2 regions of the Pectinatus sottacetonis genome follow, and region 2 is predicted to be linked to the other one. Evidence: riboswitches for the same ligand, from Rfam matches in the RefSeq annotation. Region 2 holds a riboswitch; the other holds the start of a gene.
What was found. A riboswitch is a leader RNA that binds a small molecule or an ion and turns the genes downstream of it on or off. The one in region 2 is predicted to bind cobalamin.
Positions count from the first base shown of each region.

Region 1: it holds a riboswitch for cobalamin, as region 2 does, so the genes downstream of both, I6760_RS09090 (methyltransferase) here and I6760_RS01410 (methylmalonyl-CoA mutase family protein) in region 2, are expected to answer to the same signal.

Region 1 covers NZ_WIQK01000001.1:1,927,425-1,931,915, reverse strand. The annotation lists gene I6760_RS09095 (TonB-dependent receptor plug domain-containing protein) at 1-1,526, opposite strand, end outside; gene I6760_RS09090 (methyltransferase) at 1,523-2,542, opposite strand; cobalamin riboswitch at 2,676-2,855, opposite strand; gene I6760_RS09085 (MarR family winged helix-turn-helix transcriptional regulator) at 2,990-3,436, shown strand; gene I6760_RS09080 (cupin domain-containing protein) at 3,650-3,787, opposite strand; gene I6760_RS09075 (ECF transporter S component) at 3,841-4,377, shown strand; gene I6760_RS09070 (hypothetical protein) at 4,476-4,491, shown strand, end outside.
Region 2 covers NZ_WIQK01000001.1:326,144-330,634, reverse strand. The annotation lists gene rplK (50S ribosomal protein L11) at 1-353, shown strand, start outside; gene rplA (50S ribosomal protein L1) at 406-1,107, shown strand; ribosomal protein L10 leader region at 1,106-1,261, shown strand; gene rplJ (50S ribosomal protein L10) at 1,278-1,817, shown strand; gene rplL (50S ribosomal protein L7/L12) at 1,868-2,236, shown strand; cobalamin riboswitch at 2,452-2,630, shown strand; gene I6760_RS01410 (methylmalonyl-CoA mutase family protein) at 2,836-4,491, shown strand, end outside.

The DNA.
Region 1 (4,491 bases), 1.6 Mb from region 2:
CATACCTGATCAATCATATCTTTTACCCTGCTGGAAAAAAAAGTAACTTTTCCATTAGCATGTTTCCAATCTTTTTCCACAGAAATATCATAAAACATTGATTTTTCCGGTGTCAAATCAGCATTTCCTGCAAGATTAACTAAATTACCATTTTTAACAATATTTAAATTCAAAAATAATTGATTAGGTGACGGCACACGAAATCCTGTTCCTATATTCAATTTATACCGCAAATCCGCTCTAGGAGCATAGGTCAATCCAAGTTTAGGACTTAAATTTGCCTTAAATCTATTACTATCATCCAATCTAAAAGATGAGACCATAAACCAATCAGGAGCCATTTTCCATTCATCCTGCAAAAAAACTCCTGTATAATTAGTCCTTACTGCCGAACCCGAATAAAGTTTCCCACGAAGTATTTTACTAAATTCATTTTCACCAGTCTGTATTCCTGTTCCTTTAAATAACTCTGAACGATAATCACTTCCCCATGTAAAACGGTGCTTATTACTAATATTACGACTGGAGCGGGCTTCAATTCCTGTTAATGTAGTTCGTCCATAAATTGCATTAGTATATTGTCCTGTGCGTCGATTCAGAGTATCGTTAGTTTTATTCCAAATTGAATTATAAATATTTATATATGTATCACATAACTTTTGCTTTTTTTCATAGCTCAAACTATACTGCTGCCGATTATTTTTATTATGTAGATCCGTAAAAATTTTATAATTTTTCAGACCATTAAATATCCCATATTCATGGTTATTTTCCCGCATGTAAGATGTATATAATGAAAAAGTTTCATCCTTTGCTGAATGATAATTTATTCTTGCATTAAAATTGTTACGAGTACCAAAAGGGAAAAAACTAGTTCCATTTTCTTTTGCGAGTAAATTCTTTTTTACATGATTAGCAGAAATATAAAACTCCGTTTTACCTTTAAGCCCTGAACCATAAGATACAGAATAATCATGTGAAGAATGAGCCGTAGTATTATCTAATAATTCATTTATTTCTAATTTTAATTTTTTCTTTTTTCCTTTTTTAGTCACAAGATTAATTACACCACCCAAAGCATCTGCGCCATACATTGCAGCTGCACTGCCACGTACAATTTCTATACGCGAAATATTATCAAGTGGCAATCTTGCCAATTCATAATCAAAATCTGGTTCCGCAGGAATACGCCGACCATCGATAAGAATCATTGAATATCTAGACGAAAATCCTCTAATATTAAGCGTCTGTTTCCCATCATTTCTGCTTATGGCAATTCCTGGTAAACTATCGATAATATCCTGCAGTGTACGGGCATTACGTCTGCTTATATCCTCAGCTGTTATCACTGATACATCAGTAGGTAATATTTTTTTATTTATCGGCGTCTTAGTAGCAGTTACTATTGTTTCTTCAAGAGAAAATGCCGATAGATCTTTTTCTGAAACATCAGTATTTTTTGCCATACAATAGCCTATATTATTTACTAATAAAATTACCAGTATAGTTAATAAATATTTTTTCATATAGCTGTCTTTTTCCCTTCTTTTTGGTACCATTCACCCTGAAGTTTAGCTATTACACCTTTTTGTTCTTTACAAGCCACTGCTTTAAACCCTACTTTTTCCAAATAAGCTCTAAGTTCAGGCTTGGGAGTTAAAATATTGAATCCTGCAAAATTACTGGACAACCAATTAAGAACAGCTTCTTTAGGAGCTGTCAATTCTTTATTGACATTATGGCTTACAAGATAAAGATACGCTTCGTCATTACACGCTTGATATATTTTTTCCAAAAGATTTTGAAGCTGTACTCCCGCAAAATCGAGTACACCAGATGCTATAACTAAATCATATCCTGTTCCTAAATTATCTGTTAAAAAATCGCCCGACAATATAGAAAGCTTTCCAGTTAAGTTTTCTTTCTTTATAAAACTACCTGGTATGTCAGCAACTTCAGGCTTTTCGAAAACAACTCCTTCTGACTGCGGATATTCTTTAATGAATTCTATTGCCATCCTGCCGGAGCCACCCCCTAAATCAAGCAAACGGATTTTTTGTTTCTTGCTAAAAAAAGTTCTAGAAGAAGTCAGCAGCGACTGTACTCTTCCAGTCTTTATTTCCGTATCAGCCAAACGTGCCAGCTCATGAAAATCATAAAATGAAAAAACGGAATTTTTGGCAGCAGTTGCTCCAAACCTTACTAAATCATCTATATTATTAAGATGTGTTTTTTTATCCCAAAACAAAAAATACTCTCCTAAATATAAATGACTGTTTCTCGATAAATAAACTGCTGCTTCATTTTTATTAATATAAAAATGACCTGTTTTATCCAATATTCCCATAGATGTTAACCCCCGCAGCAAATGTCCCAGATTTTCCTTGTCGAAACCCGTTAAATCAGCCACTTTATCAACAGTTTTTGCTTCATCTAAAAAGGAAAATACATCCAAACGAATAGCCGCTAGTAATATCTGGGTTTCCTTTTGCTGTTGCAATATATTAAAAAATATTCTCGGACTGTAATCTGGCATTTTCATAAAATATCTCCTTTTATCATAAATTAGAAACTATTTTGACATAAAAAAAGACTTGACGATCAATTTTGATATGATCAACAAATCTTCATTATAACAAGGCATTGCTAATCTCCTCCCCATCGCTCGCAGGTAAAACGGTGATTTTTATCAGGCAGTTCTCCTGGCTATGGATCATTGCTGTTCATCAAACCTTCCCAGATATATATCCAGTGGTATATTTTGTGATAGCTCCTCATTACAGTGGCGGGACCGCGTTGGCATTTCACCAAACTTCTCTATTAAGCAATAAAGCACCTGATATTATTAAATTTTTTTAGCTGCATAATATTTTTTATGCTTGTATATTAACAATTTATATTGTTTTTGTCAACCAGGGTTACAAATATAGCATAAATTATTTATTAAATTTAACTTGAATCCACAATAAAATATTAATAAAATAGATATATGGATAAAAAAACACAAATTTCATCACAATTAGTAGGCCTTATCGAAACTATTGCAAATAGTAAAATGAAAAAAATGAACTTCGGCAGAGGAATTATATTATATAGGGGGGAAATCCATTTAATAAAAGTTTTAGGTGATTATCCAGGAATGTTCATTTCTGAAATTGCACGTTTTTTTTCTGTATCACGAGCAGTTATTTCCAAAAGCATTGCCAAACTAGAAAAACATGGATTTGTAGAAAAAAAGATCGATATGGACGATAAAAAGAGAATCCGTATCTTTTTAACACCTCTGGGGAAAAAAGCTTTTCTCCAGCACAAAATTTTCCATGAAGAAAAAGATAGTTATATGTTTGATTATTTAAAAACGCTTTCCCCAATGGCACTGGAAAGCATATCAAATTTTTTAGACTACGCACAAAAAATGGTTGATCATCACTTTTAATCTAATACAAAAAACTGTCGCATGAATAGCATTCTCTTATAAAAATGCATACATGTGACAGCATATTTTAGCTGGGAGTAATCTGTTTATTTCATCCAGGATACCTTAGCAGCGGAAATGACAGCATCATTTTGGGCAAATTGCTCCAGACTGCCATCTTTTGCCTGAACACAAACATACTATAAGTCTTCCTTTCCAGCTGTTAATGCTCATTCAGCATGGTACTACCCGGATCATACTTCTTTCCCTTATCGAAAATTCTTCACCATCAACAAAAAATCTGCCGCTGCCATTAGTAATAACATAAAGGTCTTCATTTTCCTTATGGCTGCGGACAAAAGAATTGCCCATACCAGCAGGAAGACAATTAACTGATACTAAACTATTTTAAACGAGGGATTAATATGGATAATAGTAAATTAAAAAACGTTGTTCTTACAGCAATGTTTGCCGCACTTATTTTTTTAGGAACATTTATCATACGGATTCCCATTCCAGCAACCAGCGGCTATATTCATTTTGGTGACGGATTTATTTATGTGGCAGCTATGGTTTTGCCTTTGCCCTTTGCAGCAGCTGCGGGAGCTATCGGGGGTTTTTTATCTGACATGCTGGCAGGATATATGTTTTATGCTCCATGGACAGCCATAATCAAAGCTCTTATGTCCGTAGTAGTTGTCCTTATCTTTCGCCACAGTTTTATAGACAAGAATTTTGTATTCAAAAAAAACATTGGCCGGGCATTGGCCGCCACTGTTTTGGCTGGTATAGTAAATGTAGGCGGCTACTTTATTGTAGAATGTTTTATGTACACACCAGCAGGAGCTTTGGCAAGCGTTCCCATGAACTGCCTGCAGTCTATTTTCGGAGTTGTAATTTTTTTCATCATTTCACCAATTTTTTCACGTATATTAAAAACGCTCTATCCCAATAAAAAATAAAATCTTTACCATTTCAGCTGCAGAAAACTCATACTACATTTCAAACTGCTAAAAACCGGTAGAATTAAAAGGCATCATCAGATAATATTAAAGATGACGTGATAGAAAATGATT
Region 2 (4,491 bases):
GTCCAGCATTAGGACAGGCCGGGGTTAACATTATGGCTTTTGTAAAAGAATTTAACGAACGCACCGCAAAGCAGGCTGGACTTATTATCCCAGTTGAAATTAGTGTGTTTGAGGATCGTTCCTTTACTTTTATCACTAAGACGCCGCCAGCTGCTGTGTTATTAAAAAAAGCTGCTGGCATAGATAAGGCTTCTGGCGAACCTAATAAAACAAAAGTTGCTAAATTAGCACGTGCAAAAGTTGTTGAAATAGCACAAACAAAAATGCCTGACTTAAACGCTGCTGATATTGAGGCTGCTACCCGCATCATAGAAGGAACAGCACGTAGCATGGGTATTGAAATCGTAGATTGATTTTGTACTCGTGGGAGGCAAAACCGTTATAACCACGAAAGGAGAATTTTTTATGGCCAAATTTGGCAAGAAATATCAAGATGCAGCAAAACTTATTGAAGATAAGTTTTATGATGCTGCTGAAGCAGTTGATTTAGTAAAGAAAACAGCTACAGCAAAATTCGATGAAACTATAGAAGCTGCCATTCATTTAGGGGTAGATCCTAAATATGCTGATCAGCAAGTACGCGGTGCTTTAGTTTTACCACATGGTACAGGCAAGGCAAAACGTGTTTTAGTTTTTGCTAAGGGTGATAAAGTTAAGGAAGCAGAAGATGCTGGTGCTGATTTTGTTGGTTCAGATGAATTTGTGACTAAAATTCAGGGTGGATGGTTTGATTTTGATGTTACAGTAGCAACACCTGATATGATGGGAGTTGTTGGTCGCTTGGGTAAACTTCTTGGCCCTCGTGGCTTAATGCCTAATCCTAAATTAGGCACTGTTACCATGAATTTAACTAAAGCTGTTAATGAAATCAAAGCAGGTAAGATAGAATATCGTACCGATAAAGCGGGAAATATTCATGTTCCTATTGGGAAAGCGTCTTTTGATAATGCTAAATTATTAGAGAATCTTCAGATTTTACTTGATACACTTGTAAAAGTAAAACCAGCTGCTGTAAAAGGACAGTACATGAAATCTGTTACTATAGCTGCAACTATGGGACCAGGGATTCACATTAACCCGCTTATAAAGACTTCTAAAGCTGAATAATATAATTCTTATAAAACTTAAGACAGCAGGTGCTGCAGACGCAGTATAATAGATAAGCCTGCCGAGGTTAAATGGATTTTTGATATATAGTATTTAATATAATCTTAAATTCAGCCTGCGGCAGGAATGTCGCAGGCTGTTTTAGTTTTGTATGAGAGGAGGTGTTTTCATTGGCAGTACGTCCAGAAAAACAAGCTATTGTTGCTGAATTAAAAGAAGAACTTTCTAAAATACAAAGTCTTGTTCTTACAGGATATAAAGGTCTTAATGTTTCACAGGATACTCAACTGCGTACAAAAATGCGTGAAGCAGGTGTTACTTACCGTGTAGTAAAAAATACTATGCTGCGTTTTGCTGTGAAAGAATTGGGATATGAAGAATTGGTTCCTTACTTAGAAGGTACTACCGCTATTGCTTATTCGGCAGAAGATCCTGTTGCACCAGCAAAGGTAATCGAAGCTTTTATTAAGGAAAATAACTTAGCAAAAACAGATGTTTTAACTGTTAAAGCTGGTGTAGTTGATGGTAAAGTTATTGATGAAGCTGGAGTTAAAGAATTGGCTTCCCTGCCATCTCGCGAAGTTCTCATTGCCAAAATGCTTGGCAGTATGCAGGCTCCTATTTCCGGTATGGTCAATGTACTTCAAGGAACTATTCGCAACGCTGTATATGTGCTTGAAGCTATTCGTAAACAAAAAGAATCAGCATAAGCAGATTACTATATAAAACTAATAAAAATTATCTTATGGAGGATATTAAAATGACTAAAGAAGAAATAATGCAGGCCATTGAAGAAATGACTGTTCTTGAATTATCTGAACTCGTAAAAGCTATGGAAGACAAATTTGGTGTTAGTGCAGCTGCTCCTGTTGCTGTTGCAGCTGCTCCCGCTGCCGGTGGTGCTGCTGCTGAAGAAAAAACTGAATTTGATGTAGTTCTTGCATCAATTGGTGCTAGCAAAATCAATGTAATTAAAGCTGTACGTGCCATTACAGGTCTTGGCTTAAAAGAAGCTAAAGCTTTAGTTGATGGTGCACCTGCTCCTATCAAAGAAAAAGTTTCTAAAGATGAAGCTGCTGATATTAAAGGCAAATTAGAAGAAGCCGGCGCAACTGTAGAAGTAAAATAAATTATTTTACAGCTCGGTTAAAAAAGCCCTGTATCTAAAAAAGATATGGGGCTTTTATATTTTTCTATATGTAAAAAAATATAATAAAAATTTAAAAAGTATTAATTAAAAAAACATTATGTTATAATTTTCATAATAACTGTGTCATATTAAAAAATATCTAAAAAAGTATAGTTGACAAATACAATAAATCCGGTTAATATTAACATGAAAATAGAATATAGAGGAAAACAGGTGTCTATTAGGACTTAATAGGGAATTCGGTATAAGCCGAAGCGGTCCCGCCACTGTAAAGATGAGTTTTTCAAACTATGCCACTGAAGCTGATGCTTTGGGAAGGCTTGAAAATACAATGAGTCTAAGCCAGGAGAACTGCCTGTTTTAACATCACCGTTAGCATCAGAACTTATTGATGCTTATACCTGCGAGCGATAGGGAGGAGATTTTTACTGTGCATATAAAATTTTACATAGTTATTTCTCCGGCTTAGTTTTTTAGCCGGTTTTTTATTTGCCTAAATTTTATAAAGCTTAGTATTTATCATCTGTCTGGAACTTGCAGACAGATTTTTTTATTTTGTAATTTTGAGAGGGAGGTTTCTGATGAAAGAAGAAACAAAAAATCAAGATGAAGGCGGCAGTCTTGATTTGAAGGCTATGCTGAAAAAAGCGGACGAACAAACAGATTTTCCTAAAGTACCATTTGATGAGTTTGTTCCGCCTACTTATGAAGAATGGAAAGATGCCTGTATTGCGCTGCTAAAGGGTGCACCATTTGATAAGAAAATGTATACGAAAACATATGAAGGCATTACATTTGAACCTATGTATACCAAGGCTATGACAGAAAGTATCCTACCCAAAAATTCTTTTCCGGGAATGAATGATTTTATGCGTGGTTCACGTATAAGTGGGTATGTAGGACAGCCATGGGGTGTGGCACAGTCATGTGATGAAACTCTGCCGAAGGAAAATAATGAGCTTCTCAAACATGAAATTGACAGGGGATCAACTATCTATAATTTGAGGCTTGACAGGGCTACTATATTGAATGAGGATGCTCAAAATGCCGATAAGGTTGGTGATGAAGGTTGTAGTATAACTACACTTGCTGATATGCATAATATTCTTAACGGTCTTGATCTGAAGAAATATAGGTTATATATTTATGCAGGTGCATCGGCACTGCCTATTTTATCAATGGCTGCAGGGGCATTACAAGCATCAGGGAAACATTTGAAAGAACTGCATGGTTTTATAGGCGCGAATCCTATTGGACAGATGGTAGCACAAGGAAAAAATTACACTGCCCTTACTGATTTGTATGATGAAATGTACCAATGTGCGTTATGGGCTGATAAAAATACACCTGACTTGCGGACTATTATGGCAAAAAGTGATGTGTTTAGTCGTGGTGGAGCTAATGATGTACAGGAAATGGCATATACGATATCCATGGCTGTAGCTTATTTGAGAGCTATGCAGGAACGCGGTTTGACAATTAAGCAAGCGGCATCAAAGATTTGTTTTGGTTTTTCAATGGGTGCTAATTTCTTTATCCAGATAGCAAAATTGAGGGCCGTTCGTCCTATATGGGCAAAAATTGTAGAAGCATTTGGCGGAGATGAAAACGATCAGCGTATGTATATTCATGCCAGACCGGCATTGTTTTTTAAAACAGTTTATGATCCCTATGTAAATATGCTCAGAAATACTACGGAAATTTTTTCTGGTGTTGTTGGAGGGGTGGATTCATATGAAAATGCAACTTTTGATGAACCTATTAGAAAAGGTGATGAATTTTCCCGCCGTATAGCCCGTAATGTGCAGATTATGCTTCAAGAAGAGTTTGGTTTATTAAAACCGATAGATCCGGCAGGTGGTTCATGGGCTGTTGAAAGTCTGACAAAACAGATGAAGGAAAAGATTTGGGCAGAATTTCAATTAATAGAACAAAAAGGTGGATTAATCAAGGCCCTTCAGGAAGGATATCCGCAGACTCAGATCGCTGAAGTATTGCAATCAAGATTCAAAAATGCAGAATTTCGTAAAGATCGTATTGTTGGGAATAATATGTATCCTAATATGACAGAAAAACTGATTGATAAACGTCCGGAAGATACAGTTGCCCTTAAAAAGCAACGTACAGATGAAATTAACGAATATTTGAGTGATATTGATGAAGTATTTAAGCAGGAAAAGCTAAGTAAACTAGCTGATATATCACAGAAAAATTTGGTTGATTCAGCTATAGAG